Azospirillum brasilense: one gene and its partner. The protein of the gene in region 2 interacts with the protein of the main gene of each other region in a pairwise test. Links are inferred from orthologs where the notes say so. Each region holds a gene or a part of one and is shown on either strand. Other genes may lie near its edges. The genes, in order: ligA and leuS.

Region 1 (9,849 bases), 630 kb from region 2 along the record:
GCTGCACAGCGAGCGCCGCGACGGCCACTTCATCGCCCCGAAGGCCGCCGATCCCGGCCCGCGCCAGCCGATGAACGCCCCGCCGATGTCGAGCCAGCTCGCCGCCGCCGCCCAGGCGGAGCCGCCGGCCCGCAAGCCGAACTTCCTGTTCGGTCTGGTCACCGGTCTGGCCGGCCGCAAGGCCGAGCCGGCGCCGCAACCGGCCCCGCAGCCGCAGCACCAGCCGCAGCATCACCATCAGCCCCAGCACCACCAGCCGCAGCACCAGCAGCCGGTGATGCCGCAGCCGCCGATGGCCGCCCCGCAGCCGCCGATGGCCCAGGCCCCGCGCCCGCAGGCGATGGGCGACGGCACCACCCAGAAGATCGACGAGGAAGCGCTGGACATCCCCGCCTTCCTGCGCCGTCAGGCCAACTGACGCGTCAACGAGGCTGGCCCAATTGATCTGAGGGCAACAGCAACCCGCCGGTCGCCGCCGCCTCTTTCGAAGCGGCATCGGCGGGTATCCACAACCTGTTAGACTTCAGCCGCCTCCAGAGCTTCGCAAGAACGCTCCGGGGGCGGTCTTTTCGTGTCTGGGGGACGCCGGTTTCGCGTCCGGCGACGGTGCTCTACCGCCCTGCAACAAACGGTAACAAAGAGTGATTTGTCCTCCATGGGGGCCAATGATACCTAGCATATGCGGTCATAAGCGCTGACCCGCCCCGCCCTCGGCGGAGACCGGCGGCAAATCGCGGACCGACCGCACAAGACCAAGATTGAAACGGGACAGACACCGTGGCTCAGAATCGCATCAAGACCGAAGGCATGCTGCAGCGTACCCTGGCGAAGCCGGTGCGTTGCTCGGGCGTCGGGCTGCATACGGGCGCAACGGTCACCCTGACGATTTCCCCGGCCGAGCCGAACAGCGGCATCGTCTTCCGGCGCACCGATCTCAGCGGCCCCGCCGCGGTGATCCCGGCGCGCTGGGACCATGTGGTCGACACCAAGCTGTGCACGGTCATCGGCAACGCCCACGGCACCACCATCGGCACCATCGAGCATCTGATGTCGGCGCTGGCCGGCTGCGGCGTGGACAACGCCGTGGTCGCGCTGGACAACATTGAGGTGCCGATCATGGACGGCAGCGCCGCCCCCTTCGTGGAGGCCATCGAGCGCGTCGGCACCGTGTCGCAGAACGCGCCGCGCCGCGCCATCCGCATCCTGAAGCCGGTCACCGTGACCGAGGGCAACAAGAGCGCCACCTTCACGCCGGACCACACGACCGGCTTCAGCTTCGAGATCGACTTCGCCAGCAAGGCCATCGCCCAGCAGAGCCACGAGGTGGAGCTGGACGCCGAGACCTTCCGCGACGAGATCAGCGCCGCCCGCACCTTCGGCTTCCTGCACGAGGTCGAGGGCCTGCGCAAGATGGGCCTCGCCCGCGGCGGCTCGCTCGACAACGCGGTGGTCATCTCCGGCGACGAAGTGATGAACGAAGGCGGCCTGCGCTTCGACGACGAGTTCGTGCGCCACAAGATCCTGGACGCGGTCGGCGATCTCTATCTGGCCGGCGCGATGTTCGTCGGCCACTTCCACGGCGTGCGCTCCGGCCATGCCCTGAACAACCAGCTGCTGCGCGCGCTGTTCGCCGACGCCAGCGCCTGGTGCTACGAGACGCCGCCGAGCACGGCGCTGCCGGGTGCCGTCTGGCACGCGACCGAGCGGCTCGCCGTCGCCTAAAACGCGCTCCACAGCGTCGCGCTGCCCCTGCCCTCCCCTTCCGGGGAGGGCATTTTCGTTTCGCGCGCTCCCCTCCCCTCTCGGATTCGCGCAGGGCGAGTCGCCCGCGCACTCCCCTCCCCTTCCGGGAGTGGAAGGATGTGATTGTTGCGCCGCTTTCCCAAAAGCGCAGTAATATTGAATTATATCAATATTTTATGTGGTGTTTTTGAGACTTCGCCTGAGGTAGCGCCGTCGAAATCCCCTCTCTCGCCTTGGGAAAGGGTGCCCGCGCAGCGGGCGGGTGAGGGGCGAGCGAGGATCAAAGCGCTTATCCTTGGAAACACCCTCACCCTTCCCACGCCTACGGCGCGGGCCCCTTCCCTCTTCCCGGAGGGGAGAGGGTCACTCACTCACTGCTCCGCGGCGTAGGCGCCGAAACGGGTGTCTTCCTTGAGGATGTGCTGGCCGAGCCAGTCGGCGCAGAATTCGAACACCTCGTCGCCCGTGATGGTCTCACGCTGGGCATGGAAGCGCTCGCGGTAGGATTCCACGTTCCGCGTCAGCGCATCGTGAAGGGCCTTGTGCGCGGCGAAGGTCGGGTAGTTGGCCTGGGCCATGTGCGCTTCTTCGCGTGCGAAATGATCCTTGGTGTAATGGATCAGCTCGTCGAGAATCGCTTCGATGACGTCAGGAGAGGAGCGGTTCTCGTCCGCGCCCAGCTTGTTGACGATGTCCACGAGAACGCGATGATCATCATCGAGTTCTTCGATACCGACGCTCATCCAGCGCGACCATTGAATGGAGTCCATGGCGATCCCCCGTCTCGTTCTTCTTATGGCGCTTCGACCCTTTATGGGACCGGCGGCGAGGGGCGTCAACGCGGCACACAGCCGCGCCGCCCCTCCCTCGCCGCCGCCGGTCAGCCGGCGATCAGCTCGGCCCACTCCTGCTCGCTGAGGATGGTCACGCCCAGATCGCGCGCCTTGGCGGCCTTGCTGCCCGCGTCCGCCCCGCAGATGACGTAGTCCGTCTTGGCCGAGACCGAGCCGGCGACCTTGGCGCCCAGCGACTCCGCGCGGGTCTTCGCCTCGGTGCGGGTCATGGTCTCCAGCGTGCCGGTGAAGACCACCGTCTTGCCGGCGACGGGAGAGCCGCTGGCCGCCTTCGGGCGTTCGGCGTCGGCCACCCGCACGCCGGCGGCGCGCAGGTCGTGGATGATCGCGCGGTTGCGCTCTTCCAGGAAGAAGCCGGCCAATTCCTCCGCGGCGACCTCGCCGACGTCGGGGATGGCGACCAGCTCGCCCCAGCCGGGGCCGGGCTGCGCGGCGACCGCGGCGAGCATCGCCGCCTTCCAGTCCGCAAGGGCGCCGTAGCGTTCGGCCAGCGCCTGGGCGGCCCGGCTGTCCACCTTCTTGATGCCCAGCAGCTTGATCACGCTGTCCAGCCGCAGCGCTTCCTGGCCGGCGTAGAAATCCAGCTTCGGCAGGTTCTCCGGGTCGGCGAACCAGGCGAGCAGCGCGTCGGCCTTCACCGGGCCGAGGCCGTTCAGCGCGTGCAGGTCGCGCCACGCCTCGCCCGGCATGTTGGCGACGGCGCGCTCCATCCCCTCCAGCCAGCCGTCGATCGAGCCGTATTGGCGGGCCAGCGACTTGGCCGTCACCTCGCCGATGTGGCGGATGCCCAGCGCGAAGATGAAGCGGTGCAGGTCGATGCGCTCGCGCCGCTGGTTGATCGCGCCGAACAGGTTTTCGACCGACTTCTCCTTCCAGCCCGGACGGCCGAGGATGGCGATCTCGCCCGCCGCCACCCGGCGTTCCAGCGTGAAGATGTCCACGGGGGAGCGGATCAGCCCGTCCTCCCAGAACTCCTCGATGGTCTTCTCGCCCAGCCCTTCGATGTCGAAGGCGTTGCGCGACACGAAATGGCGCAGCCGCTCCTTGGCCTGGGCGGCGCAGATCAGGCCGCCGGTGCAGCGGCGCACCGCCTCGTCCGGCTCGCGCACGGCGAGGCTGCCGCAGACCGGGCAATGGTCGGGGAAGACATAGGGGACGGCGTCGTCGGGGCGCTGCCCCTCCACCACCCCGACAATCTGCGGGATCACGTCGCCGGCCCGCTGGACGGTCACCAGATCGCCGATGCGGACATCCTTGCGGGCGATCTCGTCCTCGTTGTGCAGCGTGGCGCGGCTGACCACCACGCCGCCGACGGTGATGTCCTCCAGCTCGGCCACCGGGGTCAGGGCGCCGGTGCGGCCGACCTGGATGGTGATGCCCTTCAGCCGGGTCTGCGCCTGCTCCGCCGGGAACTTGTGGGCGATGGCCCAGCGCGGCGCCCGGCTGACGAAGCCCAGCCGCTGCTGAAGCTCCAGGCTGTTGACCTTGTAGACCACCCCGTCGATGTCGAAGGGCAGCGCCGAGCGCTCCTCCCCGATCTTGCGGTAATGGGTCAGCAGCGCCTCGGCGCCGTTGCACAGGTTGGCCGGGCGGTTCAGCGAGAAGCCCCAGCCGCTCAGACGCTCGCGGATGCCCCACTGGGTGTCGGCGATCGGCTCCGACAGCTCACCCAGCGCGTAGCCGAAGAAGCAGAGCGGGCGCGACGCGGTGATCTTCGAATCCTTCTGGCGCAGCGACCCGGCGGCGGCGTTGCGCGGGTTGGCGAACAGGTCTTCCCCCCGCTCCGCGTAGGCGCGGTTCATCGCCAGGAAGTCGTCGCGGTTCATGTAGACCTCGCCACGCACCTCCAGGACGGCGGGATAGGGCGCCTCCAGGGTCTGCGGCACGTCCTTGATGGTGCGGACGTTGGCGGTCACGTCCTCGCCCTCCGTCCCGTCGCCACGGGTGGCGGCCAGGACCAGCCGGCCGTTCTCGTAGCGCAGCGAGCAGGACAGCCCGTCGATCTTCGGCTCGGCCACGAACTCCAGGGGGGCGTCGTCGGACAGGCCGAGGAAGCGGCGGACGCGGGCGACGAACTCGTGCGCCTCCTCCGGCTCGAAGGCGTTGCCCAGCGACAGCATGGGCAGCGCGTGCCGCACCTTGCGGAAGGCCGCCGACGGGGCCGCACCGACGCGCAGCGACGGCGAATCGGCGCGGCGCAGCTCCGGATGGCGCGCCTCGATCCCGTTGTTGCGGCGGACCAGCGCGTCATAGTCGGCGTCGGAAATCTCCGGCTTGTCCTGCTGGTGATAGAGCCGGTCGTGGTGGGCGATCTCCTGGGCCAGCGCGGCCAGTTCCGCCTGCGCCTGCCCCACCGTCAGCTCCTCCACGGGGATGCTGCGGAGCGCGGCGGGGGTGTCGAACAGGTCGTTCATGGCGGGTCTCTTCGATGCCTTCTCGTGTGGACGGCGCCGGGTCGGCGGGCGCCGCCGGGGGCGCAGCATAGCGCCGCGGGGGCGTGGCGTGGAGTCCGGCCTTGAGCCGGTCTGGCATTCGGCCCCGTCCGCACCAACCTTGAAACTGCAGACCTTGAGCAGACCTTGAAAGGTGCGGGAGCGCGAGGGTTGCGTGTATGATGGGCCGGCGCCCGTGAACGGATGTGCTGTATGACCGAGCCGACCAGCCGTGCGACCGCCGGCAGCCTGACCATCGACGATCGCTTCGTCATCGCCGCGGCGCTTGACCGCATCCTGTACGACGATCCCGACCATTTCGCGACGGAGGACGCGCGCCTGCTGCGCCGGATGATCCCGCGCACCCGCTCCGCCTGGCTGCGGCTGGGCTTCCGTGCGGAAAGCCAGGGGCCGTCCATGTCGGGCCGGGCCGCCGGGGTGGGCGACGTGAAGATGGACGGTGACAAGAAGGTGGTCGAGGGCGGCGTCGGCGAGGCCCCGGTCTGGCGCTGCGGCCAGTACAAGATCTCCAACCACGGCGATGATCTGGAGATCTGGCAGGTGATGAGCGACGAGTTCGCGGAGGAACCGAAGGGCGCCCGCCTGGAGTACGGCGCGACCGGCACGCCCGAACGCCTGACCTTCTTCCAGCCCCGCGACCTGGAGTTGCGCATCCCATTCACCGGTATCGCCGTCGGACTTCGCCTCGGCGGTTGGCAGCCCTGGAAGCGCGCCGCCTGAGACCGGCATAGGCCTGCGCCCGGTTGTCGCATACCGGAGTATTAAAACATTCCGGAAGAGCATGTCCAAATGACGGCCAGGCGCCGCTTCATGGCAGCTTTGCGAAGATTTCCAGAGACTTGAGAATCTTCCTTATTTCCTACGACATCGACGAAGGGCGGTGCGGGAAATTATATTCTTTCGCCGGTTCTGTCTTTTTAGTCGTCGGACTTCAATAAGTTCAATGTTTTACAAAGCCGCAATCGAGTGTGAAACCGATCGTTAAAATTGTCATGTCCATGATGGCTCCATGGTTATAGCCGAGCGGCGGTCAGCCGGCAGGGGTCCCGGTGCAGCCGTGCTTCAACGCCTGCCAACCAAGAACCAAGAGACGAACGCCATGGACAACGGCATTCAGGAACGCCTCTCCTTTCTGCGGATTGGTGGTGAAACGGCAACGCTTCTGAAGGAAGCCTGGAGCATCGCCGAGCCTCACCTGCCCGTCATCCTCAAGGACTTCTACGACCACCTTCTCGCCATCCCCGAACTCAGGAGGATCCTGGACGGGAAATCCGTCGAGCGCTTGAAGGAGGCCCAGGTCAACCACTGGCGGCATCTGTTTTCCGGAAGCTTCGACGAGGTCTACCTGACGCGCGTCAAGGCGGTGGGCCAGGCGCATTACCGCATCGGCCTGCACCCGCGCTGGTACTTCGGGGCCTACCGGCTGGTTCTGGGACGGCTGGGCGCTCTGGTCGGCGAGCGGCACCGCCGCGACGCGCCGCGCGCCATGACGATCATGGGGGCGGTGGAGACCGCGATCTTCCTCGACCTCGACCTGTCCTTCGACGCCTACAGCACCGCCGTGATGACCATGACGAACCGGATGCTGGTCGAGCTGGCGGAGAATTTCCGGAACACGGTGCAGGGCGCCATCGAAACCGTTGGCCACTCGGCGGCGGCGGTCAACGCGGCGACCGGCGCGGTGCGCGGCATCGCCCAGGACACCGGCGTGCGCACGGAGCATCTGACCGGCGCGGTCTCCGGCACCGCCAGCAACGCCCGCGCCATCGCCGCGGCGGCCGAGGAGTTGACCGCCACCAACCACAGCGTGGTGTCGCGCATGGAAAGCGCCTTTTCCATCGTCAACGAGGCCCAGGCCGCCACCCAGCGCTCCACCGAAGCGGTCACCGCGCTGGCCGGGATCGCCGGGCGGATCGGCGGAACGCTGAAGCTGATCAACACCATCGCCAACCAGACCAACCTGCTGGCGCTGAACGCCACCATCGAGGCGGCCCGCGCCGGCGAGGCCGGGCGCGGCTTCTCCGTGGTGGCGGCAGAGGTCAAGCAGCTCGCCAAGCAGACCGCCGGAGCCACCGAGGACATCACCCGCCTGCTTCAGGAGATCGACGGAGCAACCGGCCGGACCCGCGACGAGATCGCCGGAATCGGCGCGGTGGTCGGAGCGCTGCGCACCCATTCGCAGGACGTCCTGTCCATCATGGGCCAGCAGAACGACGCGACGCGGGAGATTGCCCAGAACATCCATGAGGCGAGCCGCTCCGCGGAACGCATGTCCGACGAGGCCGGGCACCTCGCCGACGGCGCGCGGTCGGTCATGGCGTCGGTCGAGGACGCCTTCCACACCACCGCGCGGCTGACCGGGACGGCCGAGGAACTGCGCACCGCGCTGGACAAGTTCCTGTCGCACATGTTGTCCCTGCGCATGGCGTCGTGAGGCGGGCGTGAGGCGGACGTCGGCGCGGGGATAGGAGGCGGGACCGGGAGACGGCGGGCGCGCCGTTCCGCCCCCGCCACCGGGGATCACGAATCGCCCAGGGCGTTCTCGTCCTCGTCGCCGATGAAGTCGCCGCCGGCTTCCGGGCCGTTCTGTCCGGCCTGGCCTGCGTCGGGGTCTTCCCCGTCCTTTTCCCACTGATCGTTGGGAGTCTCGATGACCTCCCGGGTCTTCGGGGCCAGGGCGGCCACCGCGACGCTGAAGACCTCGTCGGGGGCCAGCATGATGTCCTGCCCGTCCGGAGCGTCCCCCTCGGCCCCGGGATTGCGTCCGTCCTTGCTGACGCGGCGGTAGATCGGCTTGCCCGGCATGGTGTCCCAGATCCTGCCGTCGGGCGTGGTCACATACATGTGCTGCGGCAGCACCTGCCCGGGAAGAAAGCGGCCCCACAGGCGGATGCCGCTGCCCTCCTGCGGCGTGAAGCCGAATTCTCGGCACAGCAGGAGCAGGCTGAGCGGCGCGACCTGCGCCGGCGGCTGGTCGGGGGCGGGCCCTTTCCAAAGGTCGTTGTTGGTGAGCACCGTCAGCCCACCGGCAATCTCGTCGTCAACCGGAATGTCCTCCACCCCGTAGAGAAGATCGCCCAGCCTGGCGTACCGTGTGTTGATCGCGACGGCCGTCTCGGGATCGCCGGACAGCGCGAAGACATGGCACGCCATATCGTGATGGCTGTCGTTCCCGATGAATTTTTCCCTGGGCATCGCTCCTCCTTGACCGGCACCCCCACCGCCGGCGCCCGCGAAGGACGCGCGCCGGCCGGGCACCACCGGAAAGGACGAGGCGAAGCCGAACGTCGTGAAGGAAAAGACGCCGGGAGGCCGCCCTTAAAGCGGATTGCAATCCGCTTTGGACCGCGACGGCGGTCCCGGTCGCACATGCGGCCGGAGCCCGCCGGCGAATGAGGCGCTATGAGTCTAAAGCGAACGGAAGTTCGCTTTAGGCGGCGTCGAGCGGATGCAGCGGGTCGGGGTGATGCTCCGCCAGGGCCGCGGCGTGGGCGTAAGCGTCCAGCGGCGGGACGGCGTCGTACAGCGACGCACCATGGTCGGCGTGCAGCGGAGCCGCCGCCTCCAGCCGCTGCGCGACGAGATGCTGCCACACGGTGTCCTGGCCGTCCGCGTGTTGGGCGGCGGGCGGGCTCGCGGACAGGGCCGACGCCACGGCGCCCGTCCCGGCGGCGGAGGGGAACCAGGACTTGTCGGCGTCGACGACCAGCGTGCCGTTCCACCACAGGCCGGCCTGCCCCTTCACCACGTCCTTCCCGTCGAGCGCGCCCTTGTCGTAGGTGACGTTCGACGCCGTGGGGGCGACGGCGTGGCCGTTGATGGTGACTTTGTTGACGAACAGCGAGCGGTCCTGCCCGTTCACCATGGCGTCGTTGTCGTACTGGACCTGGACCTTGTGCGCCTGGTCGGCGGTCAGGTTGGTGGCGAAGGTGAAGTCCTTGGCCGCCGTGCCGACGGTGGCGCCGCCGATGGCCTTGCCGTCCACCAGCAGATTGAAATGGGCGTTCACACCGCCGGCCGCGGCTCCGGAGGCGTTGACCGTGATCGTCGTGTTGGCGGGCGCCGCCTGGACCGGGAAATCCTTCGCCGGGGCATCGACCACCAGCGTGCCGCCCCACCACATCGACGACTGGCCCTTGACCACGTCCTTGCCGTCGAGCGCGCCCTTGTCATAGGTGACGTTGGCGGCGGCCGGGCTGTGGGCCGTGCCGTTGATCGTCACCTTGTTGACGAACAGGTTGCGGTCCTGGCCGTTGACGAAGCCGTCGTTGTCGTACTGGACCTGCACCTTGTGGGCCTGGTCGGCGGTCAGGTTGGCGGTGAAGCTGTAGTCCTTGGCCGCCGAATCCACCGTGGCCTGCCCCACCGTCTTGCCGTCCACCAGCAGGTTGAAATGGGCGTTCACCCCGCCCGCCGGCGCGCCGGAAGCGTTGACGGTGATCGTCGTGGCGCTCTGCGCCGTTGGGACCGGGGCGGACTGGGCGATCTTGGCCAGCAGGGCGTCGGTGTCCAGCTCGAAATAGCCGGCGGTGCCCATGGCCTTGCCGGTGCTGCGGGCGAGATCGAGGAACTCCGACTGGGTCAGCCGGGTGCCGGTCTGCTCCACCCACGCCTGCTGCGCCCGCGCCACCGCCGCGGTGACCGCCGGCGCGGCGAAGGAGGAGCCGTTGGCCGTGTAGGTGACGCCCGACAGATTGGTGATCCGCACGTCGGTGCCGTCGGCGCAGACGTCGGTCAGCGACGGGCTGCGCTGCGCCCAGGACGGGAAGGCGCCGTCCCCGGTGGAGGCCGAAACGCAG
Region 2 (9,906 bases):
CCCGACGCTCAAGGACGTCGATCTGGTGAATCTGGAGGAAGAGATCTCGGCCCGGATTGGGCTGAAGGTCGCGATCACCCCGCAGGGCAAGGGCGGCTCCATCACCATCCATTACCAGACGCTCGATCAGCTTGACGACGTGCTGCGGCGCCTTGGTGGTGAGTAGGAAGTCGCGGAACCAAACTGTCACTTTAGTGAAACGGCACTAACATGAAATCCCCCTAAACAGGGTCGTCCGGCCGCAGCGACGCGGCCGGAGCCGACACAGAGGGGAGATTCATGAAGCCCATCCACGGCCTGTGCCTTGCCGGCCTCACCGCGGCCCTGCTGGCCGGTCCTGCTTTCGCAGACCAGAAATTCCCGGCGGAGCTGGCCGGCCACGGTGTCATCGACGCGGCGACCTTCGTGGCGCCGCCCGCCGACGCGCCGGACCTGTTCCGGACCTCCGGGAAATTCACCGCCGCCGACCGCAAGCGCGTCGACCAGCCCCGCAGCATCGACGGCACGTCCTTCCTGTCGGCGCCGGGCGCGCCGCGCGCCACCGGTATGGCGCTGCCCTTCAACGGCCAGCCGGTCCAGGGCTTCTCCGGCATCAAGGCGCTGGGCGATGGCAGCTTCCTGGTGCTGACCGACAACGGTTTCGGCAGCAAGGGCAACTCGGCCGACGCCATGCTGACGGTGCACAGGCTGACCATCGACTGGAAGACCGGCGCGGCGGCGGTGGCCGAGACGCTGTTCCTGCGCGATCCCGACCGCAAGGTGCCCTTCCCCATCGTCACCGAGGCGACCAAGGAACGCTACCTGACCGGCGCCGACTTCGACGTCGAGAGCGTGCAGATCGTCGGCGACCGGATGTATTTCGGCGACGAGTTCGGCCCCTACATCCTGGTGACCGATCGCACCGGCAAGCTGCTGTCCCTGCATGAGAGCAAGGTTGACGGCAAGCCCGTGCGTTCCCCCGACCATTATGCGGTGTCCACCCCGGCGGTGCCGGGCGCTGTCGGCTTCGAGGTGCGCCGCTCGCGGGGCTTCGAAGGAATGGCCGCTTCCAAGGACGGCAAGTTCCTCTACCCGCTGTTCGAAGGTCCGCTGTGGACGGGTGGTGCCTGGGAGACCAAGGACGGGCGGGAGTACCTGCGCATCGCCGAATTCGACGTCGCCAAGGGTGACTTCACGGGCCGCAGCTTCAAGTACCTTCTGGAGGCCAACGGCAACAACATCGGCGACTTCAACATGATCGACGCCACCACCGGCCTGATCATCGAGCGCGACAATGGCGAGGGCAACCCGGCCCAGGGCTGCACCGGCCAGCCGACTCCGGACTGCTTCAACGTCCCGGCGCAGTTCAAGCGCGTCTACAAGATCGACTTCGCCCAGGCCGACGCCGAGGGTTTCGTGAAGAAGGTCGGTTACGTCGACCTGATGGACATCGACGATCCGAAGGGCGTCGCCCGGCTTGGCGGCGGCAAGGGCACGTTCACCTTCCCCTTTGTCACCATCGAGAATGTCGATGTGGTGGACGCCGAGCACATCGTCGTCGGCAACGACAACAACCTCCCCTACTCGTCAGGCCGCGCGCTGGGCAAGCAGGACCACAACGAGCTGATCCTGCTGCGCGTGCCGCAGTTCCTGGCCGCGAAGTAAGGGCCGGCGAAGTAAGGACGAACCTCAGCGCCGCGCCAGCGAGGCGAGCTGGAAGAGGACGCGGGCGCAGAGCGTCTGGTCGGGCATGTTGGTGCGCTTGCAGTCCGCCTCGGCCTCGACCAGCCGCTCCAGCGCCTGCCGGACCAGCGGCGCCGGCCAGCGGCGGGCCTGACCGGTCAGCCGCGGCTTCATCTTGAAGAACACCGGCGGGCGCAGCGCCTCCACCGCGGCGTCCGCCGACTTGCCCGCCGCCACCTGCCCGGCGACCAGCTGCAGCCGCTGGAAGTGGCGCTGGGCGGCGCGCAGGATCGGCACCGGGGACATGCCCTCGGCGAACAGACGGGCCAGCGAGCGGTCGAGCGTCGCGAAGTCGCCCTCCGCCGCCGCCCAGATCGGCTCGTCCAGCGACAGGGCCGCGCTGTCGCCGACGCAGGCCTGGGCATCCTCCAGCCGCACGCGCGTCTCCGTGCCCATGTAGAGCGCCAGCTTCTCCATCTCGCCGCGCGCCACCATGCGGTCGCCGACCAGGTTGCCGGCGAGGAAGGTCAGCGCGTCGGGATCGGCGGTCAGGCCATGGCCGTGCAGGATGTCGGCGATGACCCGGCCAAGCGCGGCCTCCTCCTCCACGTAGCAGGGAATGGCGACGGCGCCGTCGGCCCCTTCGAACAGGGTGCGCAGCTTCGACCGGTTGCCGAGGTCGCCGGCTTCGACGAGGACGAGGCTGTCGCCGGGCGGCAAGGCGGCCAGGAAGGCGGTGAAGGCGGCGGTGACGTTGTCCTCCGCCTCGCGCACGCGGATCAGGCGGCGGCCCCCGGTGAAGGACAGGGCGGCGGCCTCGTCGGCCAGACGCGCCGGATCGTCGGCGACGGCGCGGCCCAGCATCTCGGTCACGCGGAAGGGGTCGGACAGGTCGGCGACCACGGTGCGGCCCAGACCCATGGCGCGGTCGCGCACCAGACCGGTGTCCGGGCCGTAGAGCAGGACCGCGCGGATCTTGGGATCGGGGTTGCGCAGGAAGCCGTCGATCGCCCGGGCTTGCAGCTTCACGAAAACACCGTCGGTGGCGGAGGACCGGCCTCCGGTTGTCCAGTGCGGATCAGAGCTTGCGGCCGAGCTGGGCGGACACGCGGGTGGTGATCTCGTTGGAGATTTCCAGGATCGCGCGGTCGTAGGCGTTCTCGACCGTGGCCAGGGCGCCGTACTGCTGCTCCAGCACGTTGTAGCTGATGTAGGATCGCGCGTTGGCCTGGAACAGGATCTTTCCCGTCGCCGCGTCGATGAGCTGGTAGGGGGCGTTCACGACGAGCTGGGCCCGGGTGGCGGTCGCGTCCTTCTGAAGGGACAGCTTCTGCTCCGACGCGGTCAGCGCGGTTTCCAGCCGGTAGCGCGGGGCGGCGGGGCGGCCATCGGCGTAGAAGCGGTCGATCAGAAGGTTGCGCAGCTTCTGGCCGTAGCGGTCCTTGATGCCGCCGATCTCGACCTGCTGGAGCTCGGCGGTGCCGATGCTGTTCGCCCCGAGGTTTCCATACATGGGCTGGAAGCCGCAGGCCGCCGTGGCGAGCACCGCCGGCGCGATCAGGGCGAGGGTCAGAAGCCCCCGCCGCCGGACGCCGGCTTTGCCGTTGTGGCTATTGTCGTTATGGAGGTCAGACGACGACATTGATCACCCGGTTCGGGACGACGATGACCTTGCGCACCGGCTTGCCCTCCAGGGCGCGCTGGACGTTCGGATCGGCCAGGGCGGCCTGCTCCGCGGCGTCCTTCGCCATGTCGCGCGGCAGCTCCAGCGTCGCGCGCAGCTTGCCGTTGACCTGCACCGCCATGGTGACCGAATCCTCGACCACCAGGGCCGCGTCGGCCTGCGGCCAGGGCTGGTTGACCAGCAGCGTGGCATGGCCGAGCTGCGCCCACAGCTCCTCGGCGAGATGGGGCATCATCGGGGCGATCAGGCGGACGGTGGCCTCGAAGCCTTCGCGCAGGACCCAGGCCTCGCCCTCGCCCGCGCCGTCCAGCTCGGCCAGGGCGTTGGACAGCTCGCGCACGCGGGCCACCGCCTTGTTGAAGCGGAACTTCTCCAGGTCTTCCGAAATGCCGGCGATGGCCTTGTGGACCAGACGGCGCGTGGCCTCGGCCTTGGCGCTGAAGGCGTCCGGCTTCGGCGCACCGGCGGGCGGCAGCGCGACCGGCGATTCCGTCACCATGCGCCACAGGCGGTTGATGTAGCGCCAGGCGCCGTCGATGCCGGCTTCCGTCCATTCCAGGTCGCGTTCCGGCGGGCTGTCGGACAGCATGAACAGGCGGGCGGCGTCGGCGCCGTAGGTGCCGATGATGTGCGCCGGGTCCACCACGTTCTTCTTCGACTTCGACATCTTCTCGACGCGGCCGACCGTCACCGGGCCGTCGTTGTCGTTGCGGATGTAGTCGCCGAGATCGTTCTTGCGGATGTCGGTCGGGGCCAGCCAGGCGCCGGTGCCGGCGTCCTTGTAGGTCTCGTGGTTGACCATGCCCTGAGTGAAGAGGCCGGCGAAGGGCTCCTCCACGTTCAGGTAGCCGCACTGCTTCATCGCCCGCGTCCAGAAGCGGGAGTAGAGCAGATGCAGCACGGCGTGCTCGATGCCGCCGATGTATTGGTCCACGGCCAGCCAATAGTCCACCGCCTCGCGCGTGAAGGCGACATCCTCGGCCTTGGGCGAGCAGAAGCGGGCGAAGTACCAGCTCGACTCGATGAAGGTGTCGAAGGTGTCCGTCTCGCGCACCGCCGGCTTGCCGCAGGTCGGGCAGCTCGTGTGCTTCCAGGTCGGGTGGTGGTCCAGCGGGTTGCCGGGCTTGTCGAAGGTCACATCCTCGGGCAGGACGACCGGCAGATCCTGCTGCGGGACCGGGACGATGCCGCAGCTCTCGCAGTGGATGACCGGGATCGGGCAGCCCCAGTAACGCTGGCGGGAAACGCCCCAGTCGCGCAGGCGGTACTGGGTGGTGCGCTCGCCCTGCCCCTGCTCCTCAAGCCGCTTGCCGACCTCCTGCTTGGCCTGCTCGACCTCCATCCCATCGAGGAAGCGCGAGTTGCGCAGCAGGCCGGGGCCGGTGTAGGCCTCGTCGCCGACCGTGAAGGTGGCGGGATCGGCGTCCGCCGGAACGACCACCGGCGTGACCGGCAGGCCGTACTTGCGGGCGAAGTCCAGGTCGCGCTGGTCGTGGGCCGGGCAGCCGAAGATGGCGCCCGTGCCGTATTCCATCAGCACGAAGTTGGCGACGTAGACCGGCAGTTCCCAGGACGGGTCGAAGGGATGCACCACCTTCAGCCCGGTGTCGAAGCCGCGCTTCTCGGCGGTTTCGATCGCTTCCTCGCTGGTGCCAAGACGGTTGCACTCGGCGATGAAGTCGGCCAGCGCGGGATTGCCGGCGGCCAGTTCGGCGGCCAGCGGGTGGTTGGCGGAGATCGCCGCGAAGGAGGCGCCGAACAGCGTGTCGGGCCGGGTCGTGAAGACCTCCAGCTTGTCCGCCCGCCCGACGAGGTCGAAGCGGAAGCGCACGCCGGTGGACTTGCCGATCCAGTTCTCCTGCATCAGGCGCACGCGCTCCGGCCAGCGGTCCAGCGTGTCCAGCCCCTTCAGCAGCTCGTCGGCGTAGGCGGTGATCTTGAGGAACCACTGCGACAGCTTGCGCTTCTCGACCAGCGCTCCGGTGCGCCAGCCGCGGCCGTCGATCACCTGCTCGTTGGCGAGGACCGTGTTGTCGACCGGGTCCCAGTTGACCCAGGACTCCTTGCGGTAGGCCAGGCCTTCCTTGAGGAAATCCAGGAACATCTTCTGCTCGTGGCGGTAATACTCCACGTCGCAGGTGGCGATCTCGCGGTCCCAGTCGATGGACAGGCCCATCGTCTTCAGCTGGGCGCGCATGGCCGCGATGTTCTCGCGCGTCCACTTGGCCGGGTGGGTCTTCTTCTCCAGCGCGGCGTTCTCCGCCGGCAGGCCGAAGGCGTCCCAGCCCATCGGGTGCAGAACGTTGAAGCCGCGGGCCCGCTTGTAGCGCGCGATCACGTCGCCGATGGTGTAGTTGCGGACATGCCCCATGTGGATGCGCCCCGACGGGTAGGGGAACATCTCCAGCACATAGTACTTCTCACGGGAAGCGTCCTCGCGCGCGGTGAAGCAGCCCTGCCGCTCCCACTCGCCCTGCCACTTCGCTTCGGTTTCCTTGACATTGTAACGCGACATGACCGCAGACGCCGTTCCGTGAATTTCGTGGATCTAGACACATAAGGCGCCGACGGCGGGGCAACAGGCGGCGGACCGATGCCCGCGCCCCACCCCGCCCGGCGCCCCCGTTCAGCGCGCCGCGGCCTGCTGGGCGACGCGGATCTGGCGGGCGCGGGTCAGCACCGCGTCCTCCAGCGTCGTCGCCGTCTCCGGGCCGACCGCGCTGTCGCGCCAATCCGATCCGGCGCGCTGCTGCTTGAACACCGACACCCGCACGCCGTCGGCGCGGAGCTGGCGGTCCATGATGTAGAGGTTGACCTTGAAGCGCTCGTTCGGCGTGTCCGGCGGGGTGTACCAGTCGGTCAGGATGACGCCGCCGAACGGGTCGGCGGAGACGATCGGCATGAAGGACAGCGTGTCCAGCGAGGCGCGCCACAGGAAGCTGTTGACGCCGATGCCGTTGGGATCGCCCTGCTCGGCGCCGTTGCGCTTGTTCTTGCCGAACAGGCTGAAGCCGCCGTCGGTGCCGAGAAGGCTGCCGAACTTGTATTCCTTCTTGATCTGCTCATCGACGGTTTCCGTCTGGCCGCCCCAGCTGGAGCAACCGGCCACGGCGAGCGACGCCGCGAGCACGACGGGGGCAAGGCGAAGGACACGGGAACGGCGCATGGTCGGAACCTGGATCAATAAATTCGGGGTACCGCGCACGATACCGCGGCGGATGCGGGTGAAAAGACCATAAAAGCCCGCCCGCGGCAACAGCCGATGCGGGGCGCCGCCTGTGCCTTTGCTGTGTCCGGGGGCGGGGCCGGCCCCCCCGGCGCGGGTCCCTGTGCGCCGCGGAATCCCGACCGCGGCGCACAATCAAGGTGTGTTCCGTCGGACACACTGTTCCTTCATTGCTGCAACTTTGCGATTTCCGGCTTGCTGGCGTCCCCGCATCTGCGTACCACAGAGCCAGCCAGGACGTTAACCGGGCTGAAAATTCTGCTGCCAGGATGGAGGCAACAATCATGAACCGTTATCTGCTCGCGGGCTGCGCCGCTGCCGCTCTGGCTCTGGGTGCCGGCGCCGCCAACGCTCAGGCCAAGTTTGAAGTCAAGGTCGGCGGCGACGCCTACTTCGAAGGCGGCTACGTCAACGAAGACCGCGACGAGGGTGCCCGTTCGGTTGACTTCCGCAACCGCTTCCGCGTCATCGTGACCCCGACCGCCAAGGCCGACAACGGCCTGGAGTACGGCGGCCGCATCCGTATGCGCGCCAACTCGGGCGCCAACAACGCCCGCACGATGGACGCCGACCGCGGCTACATCTTCGCGCAGGGCGCGTTCGGTCAGGTCCAGATGGGCGTGACCAACTCCTTCAACGACGCCACCTACGTCACCGCTCCGCAGGATTACCTGCAGCTCGGCATCTATGACGGCGTCGCGGCCTGGATCGGCCAGACCTCGGACATCGGTGGCGGCCTCGCCGGTCTGAACGGCTCGCTCCTGAGCCAGTCGCTGGTCGTCGAGAACAACGCGACCAAGATCGTGTACTTCTCGCCGCGCTTCGCCGGCCTGCAGGTGGGCGCCAGCTACACCCCGCGCAACGACGACTCGCACGCCTCGGTCAACCGCGCCGACCTGACCCCGGTCACCGCCACCGGCCGCGGCTTCTCGACCACGTTCGAGGACCTCGTCGAAGTCGGTGCCAACTACAGCAACACCTTCGGCGGCGTTTCGCTGAAGGCCAGCGCTGGCTACTACTGGGGCAACGCCGCCGGCACGACCACGGTCGGCGCCAGCGTCGAGGACCTGAACGCCTGGCAGGTTGGCGCCCAGGTTGGCTACGCCGGCTTCTCGCTCGGCGGTTCGTACACCGACTTCGGTGAGTCGGGCCAGATCCAGACCGCGACCTCGGACAACGAGAAGAGCCGCCTCTGGGTTGTCGGCGCTCAGTACACCGCCGGCCCGATCGTCGTCGGCGCCAACTACAAGAACGGCAAGGACGCTGGCAGCCTCTACACCGCCGGCAGCCGCAAGCTGGAAGTCTACGAGTTCGGCGCGGGCTACACCGTCGCTCCGGGCCTGACCCTGCAGGCTCAGTACGACTACTTCAAGGCCGACAGCGACCTGAGCACGGCCGCTGTGGACCTGGACAACGACGGTCACGTCGTCCTGCTCCGTACGGTCCTGGCGTTCTAATCTGCGGTCATCCGTGGATGGAGAAGGGCGGTGGCTTCGGCCACCGCCCTTTTTTCTTTGTGCTTTCCTCGTGTTCGTCGCGCTGCGCCTTTTCCGTGCACCGTCCGCGTCCGGCCCGCTGCCCAGATGGCGCATTTCTGTGCGTAAAGTTTGTTCACCGCGCTCAAAATCTGGACGGTCAATGTGCTATATTTACGGCATGCGGGAAAAACAGTTGATGATCAAATACTTATGACTGTGTCAGAATGGCCACTGTGTTACAGTTGAACCGTTTCCCCTGTTAAATCGCCCTTGCCGGGTAAACGAACGGGTGGCTTAGTAATTGGTGGGAAGCACAACCGCACGGCTCCAGTCTCCTTGGGGGCCTGCTAGAAGGATGGACCATCAATGAAGCGTTCTCTTGTTACGGGCTGCGCAGCCATCGCGATCATCGCCTGCAGCGGCGTGGCTTCCGCCCAGACCAAGTTCGAGGTCAAGATCGGCGGCGACGCCTTCTTCCAGGGCGCCTATGTCGAACAGGACCGTGACGAAGGCACCCGCTCTACGGAGTTCGCCAACCGCTTCCGCGTGGTCGTCACGCCGGTCGCCACGGCCGACAACGGGCTGGAGTACGGCGGCCGCGTCCGCATGCGCGCCGCCAACGGCGCCAGCAACGTCCGCACGATGGACGCCGACCGCGCCTTCATCTTCGTGAACAGCGGCTTCGGCACCCTGCAGGCCGGCACGATCAACGGCCTGTCGGACGAGTTCGGCATCATCGGCCCGAACGTCGAGGGCATCGCCGGCGGTCCGGACAACAACACGGTGGAGTTCCTCAACGGCTCGTCGACCTACGGCCTGCTGCCGACCACCACCAACAACTTCCGCGCCCTCGCCTCAGGCGATGTCGGCACCAAGATCATCTACCTGACCCCGACCATCGCCGGCTTCCAGGGCGGCGTCTCCTACATGCCGCGCTCCGGCGACTCGCACACCTCGATCAACCGTCGCCAGGACAACGGCGGTTTCCAGGATGTCGTCGAGGCCGGCGGCACCTACACCAACGAGTTCGGCGGCTTCAGCGTCGCGGCCAGCGCCTTCTACCAGTTTGGCGATGCGGTCGATAACGGCGTCGGCGCCGCCGCCACCCGCTTCGAGAAGCTCAGCTCGGTTCATGCCGGCCTGAACGTCGGCTACGGCGATTTCAAGATCGGCGGCAGCTACGCCTACAGCGGCGACAGCGGCTACGACAAGTCGATCACGACGAAGCAGAAGCAGGATATCTGGATCGTCGGCGCCCAGTACACCACGGGTCCGTTGATCCTGGCCGCCAACTACTCGCATTCGCGTGGCAACGACGTCGAAACCCAAACGACTCCGGCCAAGGCTGACCTGTATCAGGCCGGCGTTACCTACACCGTCGCGCCCGGCCTGACCACGGGTCTGGAGTACAGCTATCTCGACCTGAAGACCGATGCCGTGGGGCTCGACGACCGCGCGCACATCGTCATGATCGACACCCGTCTGGCCTTCTGATCGGCCTTGCGGCAGCTCTGACGAAAACGGCGGCGGATACCCATCCGCCGCCGTTTTCTTTGGTCGCTGGTTCTTACTTCTTGGTCGCTGGCGCCGCTTCGGTCTCGCAGAGCAGCAGGATCGCCGCGTTCTCCATCGGGGTCCAGACGGCCAGCAGGCGCTGCTTGGCCTTCTCCGCCGTGTAGGCGGTGGTTCCCGGATCGCGGATGGAGCGGACCTTCACCTCGCCCAGCTTCCAGCCAGCCTTGCGGAAGCCGCCCAGCGTGGATTCGAGGATCTGGTCACGACGGGCGTCGTCGTCCTTCTTGAACTCCCAACCATAATTTTCCTGCTTGGTGCAGCGCCGGTTGAGGTCGGCGGCG

What was found.
Region 1: the proteins of leuS (region 2) and ligA interact in binary tests that used the Escherichia coli proteins (3 or more experiments, as listed by UniProt). The link is inferred for Azospirillum brasilense from one-to-one orthologs.

The regions. Positions count from the first base shown.
Region 1 is NZ_CP032345.1:957,809-967,657, forward strand. Bases 2,318-5,378 are described here. They hold ligA (NAD-dependent DNA ligase LigA), read right to left. Parts: upstream 5,012-5,378; coding sequence 2,624-5,011; downstream 2,318-2,623. Other genes in these bases: D3869_RS04755 (bacteriohemerythrin), read right to left, coding at 2,318-2,513; D3869_RS04765 (hypothetical protein), read left to right, coding at 5,243-5,378. In the rest of the region: cell division protein FtsZ, read left to right, coding at 1-418; lpxC (UDP-3-O-acyl-N-acetylglucosamine deacetylase), read left to right, coding at 778-1,722; more of D3869_RS04755, read right to left, coding at 2,115-2,317; more of D3869_RS04765, read left to right, coding at 5,379-5,770; D3869_RS04770 (globin-coupled sensor protein), read left to right, coding at 6,150-7,484; D3869_RS04775 (hypothetical protein), read right to left, coding at 7,571-8,245; D3869_RS33560 (carbohydrate-binding domain-containing protein), read right to left, coding at 8,481-9,849. UniProt on the Escherichia coli protein: DNA ligase that catalyzes the formation of phosphodiester linkages between 5'-phosphoryl and 3'-hydroxyl groups in double-stranded DNA using NAD as a coenzyme and as the energy source for the reaction.
Region 2 is NZ_CP032345.1:1,587,778-1,597,683, reverse strand. Bases 3,077-6,194 are described here. They hold leuS (leucine--tRNA ligase), read right to left. Parts: upstream 5,862-6,194; coding sequence 3,291-5,861; downstream 3,077-3,290. Other genes in these bases: D3869_RS07710 (DUF3576 domain-containing protein), read right to left, coding at 5,973-6,194; lptE (LPS assembly lipoprotein LptE), read right to left, coding at 3,077-3,304. Outside these bases: D3869_RS07735 (ParB/RepB/Spo0J family partition protein), read left to right, coding at 1-166; D3869_RS07730 (esterase-like activity of phytase family protein), read left to right, coding at 280-1,644; holA (DNA polymerase III subunit delta), read right to left, coding at 1,669-2,691; more of lptE, read right to left, coding at 2,741-3,076; more of D3869_RS07710, read right to left, coding at 6,195-6,512; D3869_RS07705 (porin), read left to right, coding at 6,857-8,029; D3869_RS07700 (porin), read left to right, coding at 8,417-9,544; D3869_RS07695 (hypothetical protein), read right to left, coding at 9,618-9,906.